4 regions of the Pseudoalteromonas sp. NZS71 genome follow, and region 1 is predicted to be linked to each of the others. Evidence: predicted binding sites of a transcription regulator. Region 1 holds the regulator's gene; each other region holds the start of a gene.
What was found. The regulator LexA, encoded in region 1, represses DNA repair genes until DNA is damaged. The targets are predictions, from matches to a motif close to TACTGTATNNNNATACAGTA.
Positions count from the first base shown of each region.

Region 2: a site for LexA is predicted at 1,425-1,444, ahead of I6E85_RS12485 (exonuclease domain-containing protein). Genes of this name have one in related genera too.
Region 3: a site for LexA is predicted at 1,458-1,477, ahead of dinB (DNA polymerase IV). Genes of this name have one in related genera too.
Region 4: a site for LexA is predicted at 1,391-1,410, ahead of uvrD (DNA helicase II). Genes of this name have one in related genera too.

Region 1 covers NZ_JADYWS010000040.1:12,057-15,274, forward strand. The annotation lists gene coxB (cytochrome c oxidase subunit II) at 1-428, opposite strand, end outside; gene lexA (transcriptional repressor LexA) at 913-1,530, opposite strand; gene I6E85_RS19245 (PaaI family thioesterase) at 1,698-2,138, shown strand; gene I6E85_RS19250 (hypothetical protein) at 2,139-2,519, opposite strand; gene I6E85_RS19255 (hypothetical protein) at 2,833-3,218, shown strand, end outside.
Region 2 covers NZ_JADYWS010000017.1:57,675-60,892, forward strand. The annotation lists gene I6E85_RS12470 (SapC family protein) at 1-112, shown strand, start outside; gene I6E85_RS12475 (DUF6445 family protein) at 105-824, shown strand; gene I6E85_RS12480 (dual specificity protein phosphatase family protein) at 833-1,327, opposite strand; gene I6E85_RS12485 (exonuclease domain-containing protein) at 1,456-3,218, shown strand, end outside.
Region 3 covers NZ_JADYWS010000002.1:2,582-5,799, forward strand. The annotation lists gene I6E85_RS01090 (aldo/keto reductase) at 1-366, opposite strand, end outside; gene I6E85_RS01095 (thioesterase family protein) at 376-810, opposite strand; gene dinB (DNA polymerase IV) at 1,490-2,542, shown strand; gene I6E85_RS01105 (leucyl aminopeptidase family protein) at 2,672-3,218, shown strand, end outside.
Region 4 covers NZ_JADYWS010000053.1:3,890-7,107, reverse strand. The annotation lists gene I6E85_RS20395 (dUTP diphosphatase) at 1-358, opposite strand, end outside; gene I6E85_RS20390 (YacL family protein) at 464-832, opposite strand; gene I6E85_RS20385 (hypothetical protein) at 948-1,172, opposite strand; gene uvrD (DNA helicase II) at 1,475-3,218, shown strand, end outside.

The sequences.
Region 1 (3,218 bases):
ATAGAGTAGAACTCTACATCTTCACCCATATATTCATAATGCCATTTCCATTGCGAGCCTGTAATTTTAATAGTGAGATCAGCTTTGCTGGCATCTTCCATTGCAATTAGGGTTTTAGTGGCTGGTACTGCCATAGCAATTAAAATAACAAACGGGATTGCAGTCCAAAGTATTTCTACTTTAGTGCTTTCGTGAAATTGGGCAGGTACAGCCCCTTTAGATTTGCGGTGATGAATAAGTGCCCAAAACATAATTGCGAACACTATCACCCCAATCACACAACATATTATAAATATGGTCATGTGCAGCTGATATACATTATTGCTTATATCGGTTACGCCTTTGCGCATATTGTATTGGCTGTTAGCCAAAACTGGGTGCGAAAAAACACATAATATAAGCCACAAGGTAGAGGTCAGTTTACCCATGTGACGGCTCCTTTGATGCTATTGCGAATGCAAAGCGAAGAGGCATACGGCTTAAACGCCAATTCGTTATTTTTATTTTTTTAGCCAATCTTATTTAATATTGATTGGTTTTGCTGCGCCAACAACGAGTTTGTGTATATTGTGTGTTCTCAAAACTAAAAAGCTGTGAGTTATTATTAGCTCAGCACATTAACAATTAGCTAAAAAACGAACAACAAGCAAGTTTTAGTATAAAAAACAATCAGGTGATATTGAATAATTAATAAAAAATCGGTAATCAACTGGGCAACAGGAAGTTCAAGATATGAGCAAAACAAAGGGGTTTAACGCATTCGGAGGAGGAAAATATAAGTGCAAAAAAGTTTACAGCTTAAATAGTCAGTGGGCTGTTTACGCCCTATTTTTTAGTACAAATTTTAAAACAAAAATGCGTACTAATTAGTACGCATTTATAAAACTGCTTGTTTAAAAGCTATTTTTAAAGTCACATCCAATCAGCGTTTCTTATAACGCCAACGGCTAAGCCTTCAATATTAAAAGACTCATTCTCAAGATCTACTTCAATAGATTCAAAATCGTCGTTTTCAGCATGAAGTAATACTTTACGACCCGCTTTCTCAAGACGTTTTACAGTTACGTCTTCGTCTAGGCGGGCAACAACAACTTGCCCGTTTTCAGCGGTTTGAGTACGATGTACAGCAAGTAAATCACCATCCATAATACCAATATCTTTCATGCTCATACCGTTAACGCGTAGTAAAAAATCTGCAGCCGGTTTAAACATTAATGGATCGATTTTGCAGTGACTTTCAACGTGCTCTTGCGCCAAAATAGGTGAACCAGCAGCAACACGCCCTATAAGCGGTAAACCTAATTGTTCTGGCTCTTCTTCTTCAATTAACTGAATACCACGGCTTGCACCTGGTTTCATTTTAATTGCGCCTTTTTTAGCAAGTGCTTTTAAATGTTCTTCAGCAGCATTGGCACTTTTAAAACCTAATGTTTGCGCTATTTCAGCACGTGTAGGAGGCATACCAGTGTCTTTAATAAAAACTTTAATTAGTTCGAGTATTTGAGCTTGGCGGTTCGTTAATGGTCGCATACAACTGGTTTTCCATACAGTACATTTAACTGTGAGTATATACAGTTAAATAAAAATCGCAAATTTAAATTAAGCCTTAAAATAGCTAAAGTAATTTCACTTGTGTACATTTTAGGGATATAACTAAAGCTAAGTTTATAAATGATTAAAAATGCAAAGGAGACATTATGAGTATTTGGTACCAGCCCATCACCTTAGAGCTGTGCAAGCAGTTAGAACAAGGCATTAATGGCCAAGGAACATTAATGAAAACTATGGGGATAGAAGTCACAGAAATTGGCGATGATTATCTGGTTGCCACAATGCCGGCAATTCCTGAGCATCATAACCCAATGGGGATGGTTCACGGCGGTGCTAACGTTGTACTTGCCGAAACAGTTGCCAGCTATGCCGCTAACTTTGTTGTCGATTTTACTAAATTTTACTGTGTAGGGCAGGAGATTAGCGCAAGTCATTTAAAAGCATCTCGCAACGGCACTTTAACAGCAACGGCAAGAGCGTTTCATATTGGTAAACGTAGTTCAGTATGGGAAATAAAAATTACAAATAGCCGCAATGAGCTGTGCTGCGTATCAAAAATGACCGCAGCAGTCGTAGAGCGAAGATAGTTACTTTTCGATTGGGTAAATGGTAATTTCCATACCCGCACCAATCGCAGATATACGCAATAATGTATCTGCATCTAAGGCTTGATTAAAGCACTTAGGAGAAGTCCCTGATTCAAAACCAATATCAAACGTTCTACGTGAACAGCTTAACCATTGCTTTAGCGCGTTACGCGAACACGATTCAATAAGCTCACATATATGGTTTATGGCTTTATCAGGTGTGCTCACCTCACCTGTAGCTTCAATACGCGCTAGTTGACGGTATTCGTCTTTGTCATAATGTAAAATCGTCGCGACTTTTTTCAAGTCCGCCACTAGCAAACTAATATCTTGCTTTGATTCAAGCTCAAGATCTACATTTAAAAATTGAATTTCCGACATCGTTTCGTATTTATCCTCTAATAATTTCATTGCAAACTTTAACGCAGTTTTACCGTTATACCAAATCAACTATGCTCTATTAACCACTTTATATGGATATTTCGCAGCTTTTAAGTATTTTTTAGCATTTAAAGCTAGCTGGATATCAAACATTCAGCTCAATTAAACAGATAAGTCATGTTAGGAATTTAAGTGTAATCTTTTTTATTTTTAAATGATTACAGTAAGCTATAGTTTAAACTGCGACAAAATGTCGCAGCAACTTATCCCATTAATGTAATAAACTAGCTTCTAAAAATAATAAGCCTAAAACATGAATAAAAAAATATTTAAACATGCTCGCAAGTTACATAAATGGTTAGGATATTTATTAGCACTACAAATTTTAGCATGGTTACTAGGTGGTTTAATTATGAGTGCAATCCCTCTTGATAAAGTTCATGGGGAGCATCTTGCAACACGTACTCTTAATAACCCATTTACGCAGGCTGATTATGTTGCCTCCCTTGACGATATTGCCTCTCAGGTGGCTAATCCAACACAAATAATTTTTGAGAACTTCTTAACTACACCACTTATTACTGTCTTTAGTAATAACGAGCAGCAAAGCTTCAATGGCATAACAGGCCGACCATTTGAACCGCCAACTAAAATACAAATTACCGCAAATGCTAAAGCACACTTACTTATTGACGCTCA
Region 2 (3,218 bases), on a different contig from region 1:
TTTACATCAAAGCGCTTTATTACCCGCTATTTATACTGTTATAACCTCACTTGGCCAAATATACCCATTGATAGAGCGTAAAAATGCAGTGCTTAATTTAGCCGATGATTGATTTTAAACTAAACGAAAATACGGCGTTACACATACATACTGTAGGGGAAGAGAAAACCCCAATTATTGTTATTGATGATTTTGTAAATAATGTAGATGCGCTTATTAATTTTGCTGTGTTTTCTCAAAGTGCTAGAGAATCGTTTTGCGCACAAGAAAGTGATTTTTACCCAGGAGTAAGAAAAGCAGCACCGCTTAGTTATATCGAGCGGTTAAAAGCGCTTGCGCCAATTATTAATTCGCACTTTGATATGGCGGATAAAAGCGAGTTTGATGTAATTCTTTCTGCTTTTTCAATTGCATGCACTGAGCCTGATAAGCTCAGGCCAATACAAATGCTCCCTCATTTTGATACACCTAATATGAATCAACTTGCTATGGTGCACTTTTTATGTGATGAAACTCATGGTGGCACTTCATTTTATAAGCATAAATCCTTAGGGTATGAACGTATAACAAAAGAGCGGCTTATGCTTTATAGGCAAGCTATTAAGCAACAAGCCATGGCGCAAAAGCTTCATAAAAATCCACAATATATAAATGGAAGTACAACTTTGTTTGAGCAAGTTTACAGAGTAGAGGCAAAGCTAAATCGCGCAGTTATATACCCAAGTAACTTATTGCATTCCGGTAATATAAACGCGTCTAATGGTTATGCCTGCGACCCAGTTAATGGGCGTTTAACTATCAGTAGCTTTGCTGTTTTACGCTAGCTTTTTTATTACCGACTAAAACTCTCAAAGTACTCTTTTTGCAATTCTATAGTAAGCGCTTTAGGGCGAATGCATTGTACTAGGCTGTATACTTCTTCTTTTGTGTAACCTGCCGAATTTAAAATAAGCGCAGCGACCAACCCTGTGCGGCCTGTACCGCCTTTGCAATGTATGGCAATGGTTTGTTTGTGTTGTATGGCCTGTAATATATCGGTTTTGTGGGTGTTCCAGCTTGATGTAAAAGGTTGCTTGGGTGCTTCGTCGTCATTTATAGGTAAATGAAACCAGGTTATATCGTGCTTATTGCACTCGCTATTAATTGTTTCTACGTTGTTTTTTTCAAGCTCCTTTTGCGGCATAAGTGAAAGCAGCATGTGAGTGCCAGCCGCCTTTAATGTAGCGATTGAATCAGCTAGGTTTTGTGTTTTTGTGCCTGGGCAGGGCGTAAAAATAATATTTGCGCCGTTATTGAGTGATAAAACATCGTGCGGATGCGCGCTCATGGTAAGTCCTTTATTTTTAATGAATTTGCTTTAATAAGCTCACTATAACGTGTTTTAGTTACAAGTTTAAGATTGAATAATAAGCATAAATACTAGATACTGTTTTTATATACAGTTATGGCGATATTATGAAAAAAGAATTACCAGCAAAATACTATTTAGCGCATTTTAGAGAGCTTATTGAGTTTGTAACTAGTAAATGTATGCATTTACTTGAGCCTAAACATAGTGAATTTATTAGTAAAATTAACCAGCTAGATGAACAAAGCCAGTGCATGTTGGCGCGTGTGTACTCGCGAAAGCCTTATTTGGTGCAGGCGCAATCGCTTAATTATGAAGAAATAACATCACCGCATCAGGCTATTTATACGCTTAAAAAAGCCGATATTTTATTTGAGCCAAACGAGCAGCATTATTCGCAGCTTTTAGCGCACTTAACCAAACCTTCTTTGGTTGAGTTGCTAAGTAATTACGACGAGCAAATAAGCTTTAAAAAGAGCGCCGGTAAAGGCGCGCTGGTGGATATTGCGCGTGAGTTTTTTAAAGCATGCCCACAAGAGCTTGCGCCACTTTATAGCCAGTATGTAATTAATAACCGCAGTGATTACTACGAGTATTTTGAGTTTTTATTTGCAGGCAAACTAAGCAGCGGCGATGTAAATCATCAAAATCGTTTTGTAATGCGAGACTTAGGCTTAACCGCTACACGCGAAGGGCACAGTGAGAGCTTGTCACGCTTTGAAACACTTGAAGAAGCGCAATCAAACTATTTACTAAACCGTTACCGGTTAGCATTTAAAAACATTACAGATGAGAGCGACTATGCTGCTTTAGCGTCGCAGGTTTTAGTGCAAGCTACACATGGTGCCATTGCCGTTGTATTAAAAAATAAATTATTAGTTAGGCTTTATAGGCAGCTAAAAACAGTTGATAGCGAACTTGCTTTTAGTTTGCTTGAAGGGTGCGTGGATGATAGCGAAGCACAAGAAATTCAAATAAGAGAGCAATACAGGCTTGGCAATAAAGAGTGGGTAAAAGCTCGATTAGAAGCCATTATCGAAAATCCACTTACTGATGATTTACTTTATTTTGCTGACGATTTTTTAATGCGTAAGTTTAATAAAAAAACACGTTCGCGTTTAAGTGCCATGCTTGCCGACACCCAATGCGTGCTAGAAATAGATGAGCTGTACCGAGGTGAAGTAGAGCAGGGCGTAAACGATTATTATACTCGCCAAGGTATGGCTGTATTTAATACCGAAAACACGCTTTGGCAAAGTTTGTTTGGTTTAGTATTTTGGCATGAGTTATTTGTGGAGTCGCCTTATCCGCCATGCAATGAGTTTGATATTTATCCGCAAGTATTAAGGCTTGGTAATTTTTATGAAGCGCAGCAAACACAGATAAATGAGCGCTTAGCACAGTGCCAAACGCCGCAAGCATTACTTAATTTGGTATGCAAAAATGCAGCGCAATACTTTGATCAGCCCAATGGCTTATTTAGATGGCGCAGCAATTTATTAGAGCCACTAGAAGCGCTTATTTTAAACAGCCCACTTGAGGCATTAATTACTCATTTAACGGCTATGAGCAAACATTATTTACAGCTAAAAGACGGCTACCCCGACTTAATGGTTATCAATAATGGCCAAGTACATTTTGAAGAGGTAAAAGCCCCGGGCGACAAACTTAGGCGCAACCAATTAACTACTATTGATAATTTAAAAAATGTGGGCTTTACAGTACACATTGCTGCGGTTAAATGGTTTGTAGATCCACACCGTATTTACAGTGTGGTCGATATAGAAACCACGGGCGGCTTAAAAGGCGGTAACCGTATTACCGAAATTGGCCTTGTAAAAGTACAGCACGGAAAAGTAATTGATACCTG
Region 3 (3,218 bases), on a different contig from region 1:
GTCGGTTTTAAGGCGCTTAAGTGAATCGTCTACGGCTTCTATTACTGTTTGGCGCGTAATATTGCCACCATCACGTACCCACGATAATCCATTGCCTGCAATTTTTGTAGCAAGTACCACATCGCTGCGCTTTTGCTGATTACGCGATAGCCAATTGCCAATAATTTCCTCAGTTTTACCATAGGTCTCTGGAGAGGGCGGTACTGCATACATTTCGGCTGTATCAATAAAGTTTACGCCTTGCTCTAACGCGTAGGCTATTTGTTCATCAGCATCGCTTTGAGTATTTTGTTTACCCCAAGTCATACTGCCTAAACATACTCTTGAAACGTTAATACCACTGCTGCCAAGTGGGCTGTATTGCATGAGAATTCCTTATTGCTCGTCTTGAGAGTAGCTAACTAACGCCGATAAAAGAGGCTCTGCAATGAGGGCTTTTTGGCCTGTTTCAAAATCAAACATAACCACTTTTGAAGTGCCTGTTGTTGTTATAGCGTTTTGTGCGTGACTAAATACGGTGTAATTCATAACAAATCGGTCTGTTTTTATATCAGAAATAGTAACACCGACTGTAAGCGTATCTGGGAATGTAACTGGGCGTTTATAACGAATGTTATTTTCGCTTATTACCGGGCCCACGCCATTAGGGCTTATTGTATCGAACAGATTTATTTTATTTAAGAAGTCGATTCGGGCTATTTCAAAGTAACGTAAATACACTACATTATTTACGTGTTGTAGTGCATCCATATCAGCCCACGCTACGGTGATGTCGGTATGGATAGGGTGCTGATCTTTAAACGTTTGCATTATTTATTGGCCCTTAATTTTAAAGTACTTAGATTATCAACATGGGGTTACGAGCTCAAGGTAATTAATGGCATGTTTTTTTATAAGATGATTGTACCTATTTAATTTTAGGTCTACAGTTAAATTACACAGACAAACATAAAAACACACAAAGGTAAAAATATGCAGAATATAATTAATTGGTCCTTAGCTTGTTTGGTTTTTATAGCCTCTTTTACCTGTTACGCAATGGGTAACGAATCAGGCGCTATTATTTTAATGTTAGCGGGTTTTTTTTTCGAGGTTATGTTTTGGTTGCGCGGTTATAAAGAGCAAGAAGGCAATAAGCGCTTTTTTTAATCGCTAACTAGGGCCTGTTGACCTTTCAGGATTAAAATTTGTTCAATCTAGGGGCTATTTAATCGCGGCGCGAGGTTTGTGACCTAGTGGGCTAAGTAAAAACCGAGCAACAAAGAGTAAATTGCCCCTAGGCAGAACCCTTCGGGCAGCGTATGTTTGGCATTTGTGCTACGTTATCGCCTATTTATGGGGAATAACCACACTACATAGGCTCTGCCTTGCCTAAATACCAAACATACTGCTGCAAATTCAACCTCGAAAGATAAACAGGCCCTAGGCTTGCTTATCACATTTGATTCTATAATAATGACTGTATAAATAACCAGTTATTGTTGTGGTGATGAAGAAGTTTATTCACATAGACATGGATTGCTTTTATGCAGCAGTAGAAATGCGAGATAATCCAAAACTTGCATGTGTACCGCTTGCTATTGGAGGCAATAGCCGACGAGGCGTGCTCTCAACCGCTAACTACATAGCTAGAGAATATGGCGTACGATCGGCTATGTCGAACTATCATGCTAAACAATTATGCCCCGATTTAGTTATTGTCCCTGGGCGCATGGCTGTATACAAAGAAGCTTCAAATCAAATACGTGAAGTATTTAGCCGCTACACAGACTTAGTTGAGCCTCTTTCTTTAGACGAAGCCTACCTAGATGTAACAGACAGCACCGCATGTAAAGGCAGTGCCACACTTATTGCACAGCAAATAAGAGCCGATATTTACAATGCTACAGGGCTCACTGCATCAGCAGGTATTGCACCGATTAAATTTATTGCCAAAATAGCCAGCGACGAAAAAAAACCGAATGGTCAATTTGTCGTTTTGCCTGATGAGGTCGATGACTTTTTAGCGCAATTACCGCTGGGGAAAATTCCAGGAGTGGGCAAAGTAACGCTCGAAAAGCTAAATTTAAAAGGCTTATATACCGGCAAGGATGTACGTGAAAAAGGCGTTAACTGGATGCAGCAACATGTGGGTAATTTTGGTGTGTCGCTTTATCAAAAATGTGCAGGTGAATATGTTGGTAAAGTATCAACAGATCGCATCAGAAAGTCGCTGAGTGTTGAGCATACCTACGAATACAATAAAACAAGTTTGCAAGAGTGCTTAGATGAGCTGCCAAAATTGTTAGACGAATTAGTTTTAAGGCTAAATAAACAGCAATTACAAAACCGTACTAATAAGCTGAGTGTTAAAGTGAAGTTTGCAAATTTTGTAGTAACCTCAGCCGATCAGGCATACCACGAGCTAAACACAGAAATATTTATTCAACTCCTTACTAAGGCTTATCAACGAGGGCTACAACAACCTGTAAGATTACTTGGCATAGGCGTTGGCATTAGAAGCGAGCCAGAACAAAACTTCCAACTGAGTATTCTCGATTAAGCTGTAAAGCCTGTAACCCCAAGTTGCCATTTATTGGCAAGTTGTATAATTAGCTCATCTCACCTTGCTGGTCTTCAATATTTAAATCGACGATAATAGGGGCTTATGTTTTCTAACAGGACTTTATTTATGGCATACCCTCAAGCGGTTAGTGCAAGCCTTGAATGCACATCTCATGATGCGCTTATTATTATTAGTGATGACTTTTCTCTATTACCAAATAACTCATTACGTGATGCTATTTTAGACCAAGCAAAAGTTGATTCTCGTATTGGTAAACAAGTTACTTTATTAGTGATTGAAAACAAACGCGTTGTACTTGCGCCAACGGGTCCGTTAAATAGAGATTACGACGACGTGCGTCGTTATTTTGATGCTGCTAAATTAGCAATTAACGAAGCAAAAGCGTCGGGTAGTGTTAACCCTGCATTATTTTTACCAAATTTAAATGGCGATAGCCGTTATCTGCATGCTTTAGAAGTTGCTTATTTAGGCGCTTGCCAAGCCTTATGGCAGCCATTAGAAGCGCGTGAATATCACGGTGAAAGTATTGAACCTATTACTCAAATTGGTTTAGTTGGCGCAAGCGAGCAAACAATCAAAGCTGTTAATGCAATTGCTGCAGGCCAATATGCCGCGCGTGACTTGTGTGGCACCGAACCTGAGCGTATGGCTC
Region 4 (3,218 bases), on a different contig from region 1:
TATCAGCAACAGCAGACGCCGCTAATATCTCTAGTGTTTGTTTAAAGTCATCAGCTTGTTGAGCATTACTAAGCTCAGTTTCAAGTTGCTTTGCTAAGTCTTCGTAGCTAGTTTCACCGTCAATTCTAAGCGATAGACCAAAATGAAAAATATCAACCAACTCTAAAATAACTTGTTCAGTATCTGGTGTTTGTTTTTTCCACCATTTCCAACCATGATGATCTAGCATTTCAGCACACTCAACCCAAATAGCGCGGTACCATTCAAACCCTTGAGTAAACCATTGCTCATGTACTTTAGTATTCATGGCGTTTTGCATTTCTAGCATCACTACTAGCTTGTTTAAATTGGCAGACATATCAATTCCTGTCGTTTTGGTTGGCGTAATTTTCGTTGGTGTAATAATACAGATAAAATGCTGATTGTGCATTGCTGTATATTTTTATTAGTGTGCTAATTATGTTTATCGTGACGTCGTAAACTCATGCCATGAATCAATTAAATCAATGAAATCTTCAAAGCCACAACCACTACTTAAACCATTTTCTTCAAGCGCTAAATCGTCATCCTGATACGCTATTAGGTCTTCGCTGTCTTGATGAAGCGCATGGGCTTCAAATAATGCTTCGTCTTTCGTTAATATTAAATCTATTTCTTGGCCTTTTAGTGTTAGCGGCTCATAGCTTGAACTTACCGATGCAATAAGCGCTAGTACCATGGCTACTTTGTCTTTGCCTATTTCTTCGTTTAGCCAGCGACCAATAATAGCGTGTTCACTGCTTATTTTAATACGTAGCCCACTAATAGGGTCGCGAATAAATTGATATTCCATAGGGTTTGCCTGTAAATCTTTGATTGCGTAATTATATACGTAAACGCCCGTAAACCACAGGACATATAAAGTAAAATAGCGCCACATGGCGCTATTTTACTCAACTTTAAAACCGTTAACTTCGCGATCTATAACGCGCTGCGTCAATGATCGACCATAAGTAGATAATAGGCACAAGTACAAAGCCTACAAGCACATAAATTAGTGCGTAACTTATTATAATAGCGAGTGCAAAAAATATAGCCGCTAAAATACGCCCTTGCACTAACTGCCCTAAACCAGGAAAAAATATATTACATAATGCTGCGATTACGTTACCGCCAGAACCCTGATCTGCCATACTAACCTCTGTATTTATTTGATTTTATAATTATTTACTTACACACTTTATGCCAATTTATTAAAGCTTACAAATCAAATAGTTAAATTAGTCTAGATTTAGAGAGTTAGTAAATTTTGCTAACTTTAGGTCAAATTAGCAATTTTTGTTATGCGTTTACGCTTTTTATTCGCTTAGTTAATTAGCAAGTTACTCGTTTTGAACACTATTTTATAAATAGCTGTTTATAAAAACAGTATTTTATTTAGCCTAACAAAAACACCTGTTATACTGCCCACAATATTGATTAAAAAGGCGTAACGATGGACGTTTCACAATTACTCGATGGCTTAAATGACAAACAACGCGATGCCGTTGCAGCCCCACTACAAAACATGCTGGTATTAGCAGGTGCTGGGTCTGGTAAAACACGAGTGTTAGTTCATCGTATTGCGTGGCTTATGCAAGTTGAGCAAGCCTCCGCTTACAGTATTTTTGCAGTTACATTTACTAATAAAGCCGCTAAAGAAATGCGTGGCCGCGTTGAAGAAACACTAAAAGCGCCTGTAGGTGGCATGTGGATTGGTACTTTCCATGGTTTATCGCATCGTATTTTACGTGCTCATCACCGTGAAGCTAATTTACCAGAAGCCTTTCAAATTTTAGACTCTGACGATCAGCTTCGGATGATCAAGCGCTTATTAAAGTCGATGAATATTGATGATAAAAAATGGCCTGCTAAACAATTTGGCTGGTACATAAGCGCCAAAAAAGATGAAGCACTTCGCCCTAAAGATATTCAAGCATACGATATTAATGAGCAAATGATGCTGCGTGTTTATGCCGCCTATCAAGAGGCCTGTGATAGAGCGGGCCTAGTTGATTTTGCTGAAATATTACTACGCAGCTACGAAGTGTTAAAAAATAACCCTACGTTACTGCGTCATTATCAGCAACGCTTTGCGCATATGCTCGTAGACGAGTTCCAAGATACAAATACCATTCAATATGCTTGGTTAAAATTACTTGCTGGCGATACTAACAGCATTATGATTGTAGGCGACGATGACCAAAGCATTTATGGTTGGCGTGGTGCTAAAATCGAAAACATTAAACGTTTTTTAACTGACTTTAGCGCAGAAACCATTCGTCTTGAACAAAACTACCGCTCAACAGCGACTATTTTGAAAGCGTCTAACGCATTAATTCAAAATAACTCAGAACGTATGGGTAAAAGCTTGTGGACCGACGGTAACGACGGCGAGCCAATCTCTATTTATGCAGCATTTAATGAGTTAGACGAAGCACGCTTTGTAAGTAGCAAACTACGAAGCTGGTTAAATGCAGGTAATGCCCTACAAGATGCCGCAATTTTATACCGTAGTAACGCGCAATCTCGTGTACTCGAGGAGGCCATGCTGCAAGAAGGCTTAAAATACCGTATTTATGGTGGTATGCGATTCTTCGAACGACAAGAAATTAAAGATGCGCTTTCGTATTTACGCCTAGTAGGTAATCGTCAAGACGATGCCGCGTTTGAGCGTGTAATTAATACGCCAGCACGCGGTATTGGTGATAAAACATTGAGCCATATACGAGATTGTGCACGAGCAGAATCGTTACCGCTTTGGTATGCCGCAAAAGCAATTGTAGAACAACAGCACTTATCTGGTCGTGCCTCTGGTGCAGTAAGTAAGTTTGTAGAACTAGTTGAACAAATAGAAGATAAAATTAGCGATCTAACTTTGCATGAGCAAGCCAAGTACACAATTCAAACCTCAGGCTTAATGGCAATGTACCAAGCTGAAAAAGGTGAAAAAGGCCGTGCTCGCGTAGAAAACTTAGAAGAGCTAATTAGCGCATGTGACCAGTACGAACTTCCTGAAGACGAAGAATACAGCTCGCCTTTACAAGGCTTTTTAGCACATACATCACTTGAGTCAGGTGAAGGACAAGCAGAAGAGCACGAAGATGCCGTTCAAATGATGACACTTCACTCAGCTAAAGGATTAGAGTTTCCGTTAGTGTTTATGGTGGGCGTAGAAGAGGGCATGTTCCCTTCTCAGC